DNA from 3 places in the Rahnella sp. CG8 genome. Region 3 is predicted to be linked to each of the others. Evidence: riboswitches for the same ligand, from Rfam matches in the RefSeq annotation. Region 3 holds a riboswitch; each other region holds the start of a gene.
The links. A riboswitch is a leader RNA that binds a small molecule or an ion and turns the genes downstream of it on or off. The one in region 3 is predicted to bind thiamine pyrophosphate.

Region 1 (3,277 bases), on a different contig from region 3:
ACATGCTGCGCAAGCAAAATCTCATCCCCCTTACGGATAGCCACAATGATGCAGGGCGCAATCTGCGGATAATAGCGTTCGCGACAGTGCCCGCAGAGTGCAGCCCACTCGGTTTTGCTGACGTGCATTTCATGTCCGCAGTAACCACAAAACTTGTGAGAACGGTAAAATTCTGACAACTGCACACCACGCCCGACCAACTGGAATAATCCGCGATCTTGATCCAGCAACTGACGGGCAGAAATCATATGGTTTGGCATCGTCTGACGAACCAGCCAGACAGGTTCGCCCTGCCATTCGCCGATCTGCCGCGCTGTTTTACCGGTCAGAGAAAATTGTGCGGCGCTGCCAAACGGCAGTTCACCCTCAGGCAGCCATAGCTTGCCTTCCTGGCTGATGATCCACCAACCGTTGTGTTGCTCAGTAATCTGTAATTCCATAATTGTTGTTGCATAACCTCGTCGGGACTGACAATCTGAGTAAGATATTTACATATTAGTAACTTTTGGTTACTTTTTTTGTCGCTCACGGAGTCAACCATGCTAAATCGTCTGGAAAGACTGACCCAACGCGTTGGTGGCAGTAATGAGTTAGTGGATCAATGGCTGCACGCACGCAAAGAACTGCTGGTTTCGTACTGCACTTTCGTCGGTCTGAAACCCAATAAAGAAAAACATACACCTTTGAATGAAAAGGCGCTGGACAGTTTTTGCCATCATCTGGTCGACTATCTTTCTGCCGGGCATTTTCATCTCTATCCACGCATCATTGAAGAAGTCGATGGCGCAGGCAGCCCGAAAAAAGTACAGGCGGCAAAAATCTACCCTGCTCTGGAGCTGAATACTGAAGCTATCATGGCTTTCCATGACAGTTACACAGAAACTGATATTGACGATGATAATGCTTTCGCGTTTCACTATGCATTATCGGATATCGGTGAGGCATTAGATGCCCGTTTTCAACTGGAAGATCAATTAATTATCATGGCTTTTGAGCCAGCCCCGGAGAGTGTGCCACCTTCGGAAAATGAACCTGATCTCGCCAGACCGGCTTAACACGTTGCCACAATAAAACCCTGCTCAGGGTTATGGTTTTACTTGTAGTTTAAAAAAACGCCTCCTATATTGAGGCTTCTTGTCGGAGTGCCTAGCGCATAATTTTCTGTTGAGAATTACGCCAGGCTGAGACCGTTAATTCGGGATCCGCGGAACCTGATCGGGTTAGTACCCGCGAAGGGAACAAGAGTAATGTTATGCGTTCAGCGCAATCAGGCATCTGCCTGCATAAGGCCGCCCGTGCTGCACCGCCCATTTTTACTCCTGCCGTAAACCTCCTGACAAGCAATTTTCCATCACGTTTTTTTGCGAGGAATTTGCTATGTCGAGTACCCAAAAACCCGTTATTTCTGAAAAGAAACCGTCAAATCGCCGTGAACAACGCGCGCAGGCACAATCGTTTATCGACAGCTTGCAGGGCGAAGCTTTCCCCAACTCCCGGCGTATTTATCTTGAAGCTGACCGCGAAGATATCCGCGTGCCGATGCGTGAAATCCAGCTCAGCCCGACGCTGGTCGGCGGCGGCAAAGACAATCCGCAGTTCGAAGAAAACGAAGCAATTCCTGTTTACGACACCGCCGGACCTTACGGTGATCCGGCGGCAGTTATCGACGTGCATACCGGTCTGGGAAAATTACGCGCCCGCTGGATAAACGAGCGTGCGGACACGCAGGAACTTTCACAGGTCAGTTCCGGTTTTACTCAGCAGCGGCTGGCGGATGACGGGCTGGACCACCTCCGCTTCGAACACCTGCCGCGCCCTCGCAAAGCCATTGCGGGTAAAAATGTCACGCAACTGCATTACGCCCGCAAAGGCATCATCACACCTGAGATGGAATTTATCGCCATTCGCGAAAATATGGGGCGTGAACGGATCCGCGGCGAGGTTCTGCGCCAGCAACATCCCGGCGAAAGCTTTGGCGCGCATCTGCCCGCCAGTATCACTGCAGAGTTTGTGCGACAGGAAGTGGCAGCCGGGCGCGCGATTATTCCCGCCAACATTAACCACCCTGAATCAGAGCCGATGATCATCGGGCGTAATTTCCTGGTGAAAGTGAACGCTAATATCGGCAACTCGGCGGTGACATCTTCCATCGAAGAAGAAGTGGAGAAACTGGTGTGGTCGACACGCTGGGGCGCGGACACCGTAATGGATCTCTCCACCGGACGTTATATACATGAAACCCGTGAATGGATCCTGCGTAACAGTCCGGTACCGATCGGCACCGTGCCGATTTATCAGGCCCTGGAAAAAGTGAACGGTGTGGCCGAAGATCTGAACTGGGAAATATTCCGCGATACATTGCTTGAACAGGCCGAGCAAGGCGTCGATTACTTCACCATTCACGCCGGTGTGTTGCTGCGTTATGTGCCGATGACCGCCAAACGCCTGACCGGGATCGTGTCGCGCGGCGGTTCGATCATGGCGAAATGGTGTCTGTCACATCATCGCGAAAGCTTCCTGTTTGAGCATTTCCGCGAGATCTGTGAAATCTGCGCCGCCTATGATGTCTCGCTTTCATTGGGCGACGGCCTGCGTCCGGGTTCGATTCAGGATGCCAATGACGAAGCGCAATTCGCCGAATTACGCACGCTGGGCGAACTGACCAAAATTGCCTGGGAATACGATGTTCAGGTGATGATCGAAGGTCCGGGACATGTGCCGATGCAGATGATCCGCCGCAACATGACCGAAGAACTCGAGCATTGTCACGAAGCCCCGTTCTATACCCTTGGTCCGCTGACTACCGATATCGCGCCGGGTTACGATCACTTTACGTCCGGTATTGGCGCCGCGATGATTGGCTGGTTTGGCTGCGCCATGCTCTGTTATGTCACGCCGAAAGAGCATCTGGGCCTGCCGAACAAAGAAGACGTTAAGCAGGGTTTGATTACCTACAAAATCGCAGCACATGCTGCCGATTTAGCTAAAGGCCATCCCGGTGCCCAAATCCGCGATAACGCCATGTCAAAAGCGCGTTTCGAATTCCGCTGGGAAGATCAGTTTAATCTGGCTCTCGATCCGGCAACGGCACGCGCCTACCACGATGAAACGCTGCCGCAGGAATCCGGCAAAGTTGCACACTTCTGCTCGATGTGTGGCCCGAAATTCTGCTCGATGAAAATCACTCAGGAAGTTCGCGATTACGCCGCTGCGCTTGAAGCCAAAGCCCAGCCAATAGAACTCGTTGAATCCGGTATGGCGCAGATGTCTGCCGAAT
Region 2 (3,277 bases), on a different contig from region 3:
CGCACGACTTTGATCACCGGTTTGCCAGTACTGGCGTCGATCAGCTCACCTTCGAAATACACTTCAGTATCACGCGTGCGGTGGCCTGTCGCGGTTTGAGTACCGGCAATAACCAGCGCGACCGGGACGACTTCATAGAACTGCAAACCTTCTGCCGACGTGTTCACACCGGTGATCGCGCCTTTGAAAATCAATGTGCGCGGCCCTGCGTGATCTGTCAGTGGCAGGCGCTCTGCCAGTGCAGGTTTCATGCGGCTGTTGGCGTAATCCAGCACCCCCTGCAAGGTGGCTTTGTCGATCTGCGCCGTAGGCTGCGGTTCCGGGTAGAATTTAATCGGTTCGTATTTGATGTAAGAATAATTTTCTTTCTTAAACGAAGGATCGATCCAGCGCAGAACCGGATTTCCCCCAGCCGTTTTCACTTCCTTAAGGCCGGAATAATCGCCTAAAAAACCTGAGTATTTTTCCGTCTTGGTAATGTGGCTGGTACAACCGGCCAGGAACAGTGCGCCAGTCACTGCGGCGATCTGCATCAGTTTTATTGTTTTCATTCGTACCCTCGAAATATTTTAAGGAAGACCAAGTATGTATAGCACCGCTGCGGAATTTAACCTCTTAACGACAAAGAAAAATTGATATTCATCAGGATCGCGAAAATACGGTTCTGTGAGGTAATCATTTCTTCCTTAATTATTTTTTTGATGAATGAAACAAATAGTATTCACCTTTTGGACTGTCCCCCGTAGAGATGATGTTCCAGCCTTTTGACAGATAAAAAGCGACTGATTTTTTACTCTTTACTAAACATTTCAACGACCCCTGACGGGTAAACGTTTCTTCCGCAGCCTGAAGCAATGCTGAACCTGCGCCGGTTCCCTGATATTGCGGATCAACAAACAGGTTATGCAGGAAATTTTCCTGAGTGAAAATTGAGGCGAATCCCAGTAAATGTCCGTCACGTTCTGCCACCAGAATCGTCTCGCCGATCACTGCGCGGTCAAAATCTTCCAGCTGAAAATCGTCTTCCAGCCATGTCCAGGTATGCTTGCGTGAGGCCAGATACAACGTGCGTAAAAACGGGCGGTCTGCTTCTTCATAAGGACGGACAATAAGTGATGAGGACAAGTAAAACTCCTGAGGAAATTTTTCATCAACGTGTGTTGTTCATGTCTGTTTCCTGATACTGCCAGTGAAGCGGAGTGAGTTCAATTACGTTGGCTGATCGGTTTTTTTAACGCATTTCCTGATTGATCTTCTGACCTCCGCCGCCAATAATGTTCCCTTGACTCGGGGTGCCCGCTGCAAAGCAGGGCTGAGATTTTACCCGTATTACCTGATCTGGATTATGCCAGCGTAGGGAAGTCAGGTATCTCTCCTGATACCGCCTTCCTGAGTGCCGGTGGGGAGATTTATGAATACCCGACCTACCTTCTTGCCCGGCGCCTTAGCCGCCACTTCTCTGAAACGACTCCGCCTTTCAGCGCCGCTGGTTCACTGCCTGACCAACGACGTGGTGCAATCTTTTACCGCCAATGTCCTGCTTGCGCTGGGTGCATCTCCGGCGATGGTGGTTGATCCCGCCGAAGCGGCGCAATTTGGCGCCATTGCCGATGCCTTATTGGTGAACGTCGGCACGCTGACACATCCCCATGCCGATGCGATGCGGGCGGCTATTCACGCAGCCACTCAGGCCGGAAAGCCCTGGGTGCTGGATCCGGTTGCTGTCGGCGGCCTGAGCTGGCGTACAGAATTCTGTCGTGAAATCATCACACTTAAACCTGCCGCAATCCGCGGTAATGCCTCGGAAATCCTGGCTCTCAGCGGCCTCAGTGCGTCCGGGCGCGGCGTGGACAGCGGTGATGATTCCCTTTCTGCCTTACCTGCCGCACAGCAACTGGCGCGGGAGACCGGTGCGGTAGTGGCCGTGACGGGTGAAACCGATTACGTCACCGACGGGATGCGCAGTTGGGCGGTGGCTGGCGGACATCCGATGATGACCCGCGTGGTGGGTACCGGATGCGCATTATCTGCGGTGGTGGCGGCCTTTGTGGCTTTGCCGGGTGATCGCCTGGATAACGTGGCCGCCGCCTGCCGGGTGATGTCCTGTGCCGGCGAGCGCGCCTGTGCGGTCGTGAAGGGGCCGGGCAGTTTCACGCCTGAATACCTCGATAATCTGTATTTAATGGGCGAGGAATGGCTGAATGGCGAGGAAATACAATGAAACGTATTAATGCACTGACGATTGCAGGCACAGATCCGAGTGGCGGGGCGGGGATCCAGGCGGATTTGAAAACCTTCTCGGCGCTGGGTGCGTACGGCACCAGTGTGATCACCGCGCTGGTGGCGCAGAACACCCGTGGTGTGCAGTCGGTCTATAACATTGAGCCCGGTTTCGTTTCAGCGCAGCTCGATTCCGTACTGAGCGATGTGCGGATCGACAGTGCGAAAATCGGCATGCTGGCGAACAGTCAGATTGTGGAGGCGGTTGCGGAGCGACTCAGACATTATCAGCCGCCGTTTGTGGTGCTGGATACCGTGATGCTGGCGAAAAGTGGCGATCCGTTACTGCTGCCGGAGGCCGTGGATGCCGTGCGTCGTTTGCTGATCCCGCAGGCTTCCATTATTACGCCAAATCTGCCCGAAGCGGCGGCGTTACTGGACTGTGCGGTGGCGGCGAATGAAACCGAAATGCGTAAGCAGGGAGAAGCCTTACTGGCGATGGGATGTGGTGCCGTGCTGATGAAAGGGGGACATCTGAGTGATGAGGAAAGCCCTGACTGGTTGTTTGTGACCGGTTCCCGCGAGCGGTTTACTGCGCCGCGTGTGAATACCCGACATACTCATGGCACCGGTTGCACGCTGTCTGCCGCGCTGGCCGCGTTACGTCCGCGTCATCACAACTGGGCCGATACGGTACGCGAAGCCAAAGCCTATTTACAGCAGGCGCTGATGCAGGCCGACTCACTGGAAGTCGGCCACGGTATCGGGCCTGTGCATCATTTCCACCGCTGGTGGTAACCGCGGATTATGCCTGGTGCTGGGTTTCGCTCAGCGCCTGTTCAACCTGATGAAATTTCGTCAGCGCCTTTTGCAAATGAACGGCATCAAACGGGTTCAGCGGATAGAATTTTTCTTCTTTACGCGGGCGCAGCATGACGCGGATTTTAGTTGCTGACATCCGTTCAAACAGATAGCTGGCAATATCGTCGTTCTCCTCGTCCTGCCACGACAGCAGCAATGCCGCATGCTCACCGCTGCGGCGGCCAATAAATTGTCC
Region 3 (3,277 bases):
CATCGGCGATGCGCCGCAACCAGGAATCGTCAGGATTACGCCAGCGCTGAGAATGCGTTTGGCCCACCGGCAACGCCTGACTGAGTTTCTGACTGAGCAACACCAGCGCCAGGCAACAAAACAGCTGGATCAGGGCCAGCGTGGCGGCGCGGCTTAAATCGTAGTCGTAACTTAGCGCCTGATAAATGGCGAGTTCAATGGTCGTCGCCTGCGGACCGCCACCCAGTGAAAGCACCGTGGCGAAGCTGGCGAAACACAGCATAAAGATTAAGGCGGCGGCGGGGAATATCTGCCGGCGAATGGCAGGCCATTCCACAAAGCGGAATTGCTGCCAGATATTCATGCCGAGTTGTGCGGCGAGCTGGCGCTGCTCAACGGCGATATTTTCCAGTGCCTGCACTAAGAGCCGCGCTGCCAGCGGCAGATTGAAAAAGACGTGCGCCAGCAAAATGCCCTGTAAACCATACGGCGAGAAACGGTAATCCATGCCCAGCCAGCCGCAAATTTGCGCCAGCCAGCCCTGTCTTCCGTAGACACTGAGAATGCCAAACACCGCCACCAAAACCGGCAAGACCAGCGTCATCGCACATAAACGTAATAACAGCTGACGGCCGGGGAAACGGCGGCGGAACAAGGTGCGTGCCAGCAAAATTGCGGGCAGCACCGAGCAAAGCGCTGAAAGCAGCGCCTGCCAGAAAGTAAAGCAGATCACATGCCAGAGATAAGGATCGTGCCAGAGCGATGCGCCGCTTATCTGTGGCGCATGACGCCACAGAGAGCCTAAGGCCAGTACTGCCACCAGCAACATAGCCAGTGACGCGATGACGCCCGGCAACAGCCAGCGAGGGATCAATGGCTGACGGCGTTCTGCCATGCCTGGATCCATTGTGAACGATGAGTAGCGACATCCTGTGCGCTGTATTGCAGAGATTTGGCCGGAATCGTCAGTTGTTTAAAAGCGTCAGGCAGCGGGGTATTCACCACCGGATACATCCAGTTGCCGGTCGGGATCACTTTCTGGAAATCTTCCGTGGTGACGAACTTCATGAACTGTTCAGCAAGTTTCGGTTGCTTGCTGTTTGCCAGCTGGCCCGCCACTTCGACCTGCATGTAATGCCCTTCGGTAAAATCGGCTGCGGCGTAGTTATCTTTCTTCTCTTCGACAATATGGTATGCCGGAGAGGTGGTGTAGCTCAGCACCAGGTCGCTTTCACCTTTGAGGAATAAACCGTAAGCCTCGCTCCAGCCTTTAGTGACGGTGACAGTTTTCTTCGCCAGTTTTTCCCACGCTTGCGGCGCTTTATCGCCGTAGACTTTTTGCATCCACAGCATCAGGCCCAGACCCGGTGTACTGGTGCGTGGATCCTCATAAATCACTTTCCATTTCTGGTCGCTGTTGATCAGCTCATCGAGGCTTTTTGGCGGATTCTTCAGTTTATTTTTGTCGTAGACGAAGGCGAAATAACCGTAATCGTAAGGCACGAAAGTGCTGTCATTCCAGCCGCCCGGCACCGTCAGTCTGGCGTTGGTTTTCGGTGCTTTGGCGAATAAACCGGTTTGTTCAGCGGCCTGCAACAGGTTGTTATCCAGCCCCAGCACGATGTCGGCTTTGCTGTTTTTACCTTCCATCCGCAGACGGTTGAGCAAAGACACGCCATCTTCCAGCGCCACGTATTTCAGTTCGCAGCCGCATTGGGCTTCAAAGGCTTTTTTAATGGCGGGACCGGGGCCCCAGTCAGCAGAGAAAGAATCGTAGGTATAAACCGTCAAAACAGGTTTTGCCGCAAATGCAGGTGCAGAAAGTAACAGCAGGCAGGACAGTAATTTTTTCAACTTTGCGCTCCAAAAAAATGAAAGGGCAAAGGATTTTGAGTAAGCATCGCGCAGTCTCAAATCCCTCCGCCGGGATTAACCGGATCAGGTTCGACGGGTTTCAAATCTCAGCCAAACTTGCTCATGGCGTTTACATCGCAGCTTTAACAAGTCGGGCACCCCGTTGAGAACGGATGTCATTCTAGAGATTAACGGCGCGATGCGATAGTCCGATTAACTGTCCGGTGGGGCAAACCAGGCGGATTTAAAGTCGAACCAGCCGAGGGTGTTCATACGCACACCGCGCATACTGCGTTGCCCCTGTAGCACCAGCCAGTGATGGAACAGGGGATGGATCTGATGGCTGACCGTCTGTTTCTGGCTCCATTTCGCCATCGATAAATTCCCGGCGTGCCACAGGGCGGCATCGTCGTTCATCTCTTCGCTAAAGCAATGCTTTGCCAGCGGCAATTCGTAGAAATGCGCGAACAGTGAAAACTCCAGCGGCAGGGTGAAGTTGGCACTGCCGAGCCACAGATCACTTTTGGCATCGCCGCGGTGCCAGACTGCGTAATCCACTATCTGAATAATCAGTTCGATACCTTCTTCCGCCAGCAACGGGCGCAGGGCGTTGCAGATCGCCTGATGTTCGGAATGCTCGCCGTAAAATGTCAGCGTTACCTGCGTCAGGTTTTGCGGTTTGGGCGGACGTGGCCGGGGCGCTTTGTGATGCCAGCGTGGCAGCAGGCCATACGCAGGAGACCAGTAGCGCTGGTAAATCGGTTCGGCATTATTCAGTAAGGCGATGGGATTGAGTAAATCGCACAACCACTGGCGTGTTTCTTCTGATTGTCCGACCGGCGAACGCTGGTCAAATAACAGGAAATAGCAGCCTTCTTCAAGGCGACTTTCCAGCTCGCTTTTGCCTGATTCATCGGCCTGAAGCTGTACGCCGGAATGCACCAGCTCTTCACTCAGTTCCGGTAATACCCAGATATTCACCTCGTCGATCAGTGCCCGGAAGCCAAAATAATCGTCAAAGGCGCGGATGCGCAGCTGTGTTTTCAGATTACGCACCACGGCGTAAGGGCCGGTGCCGACCGGATGGCGGGCAAAATCAGGCAGTGACTGCCATTCCTGCGGCAGGATCATCGCGTGGATATTGCCAAATAACCACGGCAGCCAGCGGTCGGGTTCATTCAGGTGGATATCTATGACATTTGCCGTGGGCGTCGTGACTGATTTCAGGTTGCTGAACAGCGGATGCGATTTCAGGCGAATAAACGTGGCGATAATATCTGCCATCTCGAGTTCGCGACCATGATGAAAATGAATGGCGGGGCGCAGATAAAACCGCCAGTGCAGCGGCGAAACTTCCTGCCAGTGATGGGCTAAATCGCCTTCTGCTTCCCCATTTTCCTCATTTATGCGTGTCAGGCCGCTAAAGATTTGTCTGGCAATGTGG

Region 1: linked by a shared signal. The riboswitch ahead of thiC (phosphomethylpyrimidine synthase ThiC) and the one ahead of thiB (thiamine ABC transporter substrate binding subunit) in region 3 are both predicted to bind thiamine pyrophosphate.
Region 2: linked by a shared signal. The riboswitch ahead of thiM (hydroxyethylthiazole kinase) and the one ahead of thiB (thiamine ABC transporter substrate binding subunit) in region 3 are both predicted to bind thiamine pyrophosphate.

Annotation. Positions count from the first base shown of each region.
Region 1 is NZ_JABAED010000043.1:7,525-10,801, forward strand. It holds gene nudC (NAD(+) diphosphatase) at 1-440, opposite strand, end outside; gene HGO41_RS24245 (Rsd/AlgQ family anti-sigma factor) at 540-1,055, shown strand; TPP riboswitch at 1,129-1,255, shown strand; gene thiC (phosphomethylpyrimidine synthase ThiC) at 1,378-3,277, shown strand, end outside.
Region 2 is NZ_JABAED010000001.1:170,417-173,693, forward strand. It holds gene HGO41_RS00840 (DUF3313 domain-containing protein) at 1-551, opposite strand, end outside; gene HGO41_RS00845 (GNAT family N-acetyltransferase) at 691-1,125, opposite strand; TPP riboswitch at 1,279-1,377, shown strand; gene thiM (hydroxyethylthiazole kinase) at 1,412-2,221, shown strand; gene thiD (bifunctional hydroxymethylpyrimidine kinase/phosphomethylpyrimidine kinase) at 2,218-3,018, shown strand; gene HGO41_RS00860 (hypothetical protein) at 3,026-3,277, opposite strand, start outside.
Region 3 is NZ_JABAED010000009.1:167,872-171,148, reverse strand. It holds gene thiP (thiamine/thiamine pyrophosphate ABC transporter permease ThiP) at 1-874, opposite strand, end outside; gene thiB (thiamine ABC transporter substrate binding subunit) at 850-1,833, opposite strand; TPP riboswitch at 1,877-2,006, opposite strand; gene sgrR (HTH-type transcriptional regulator SgrR) at 2,047-3,277, opposite strand, start outside.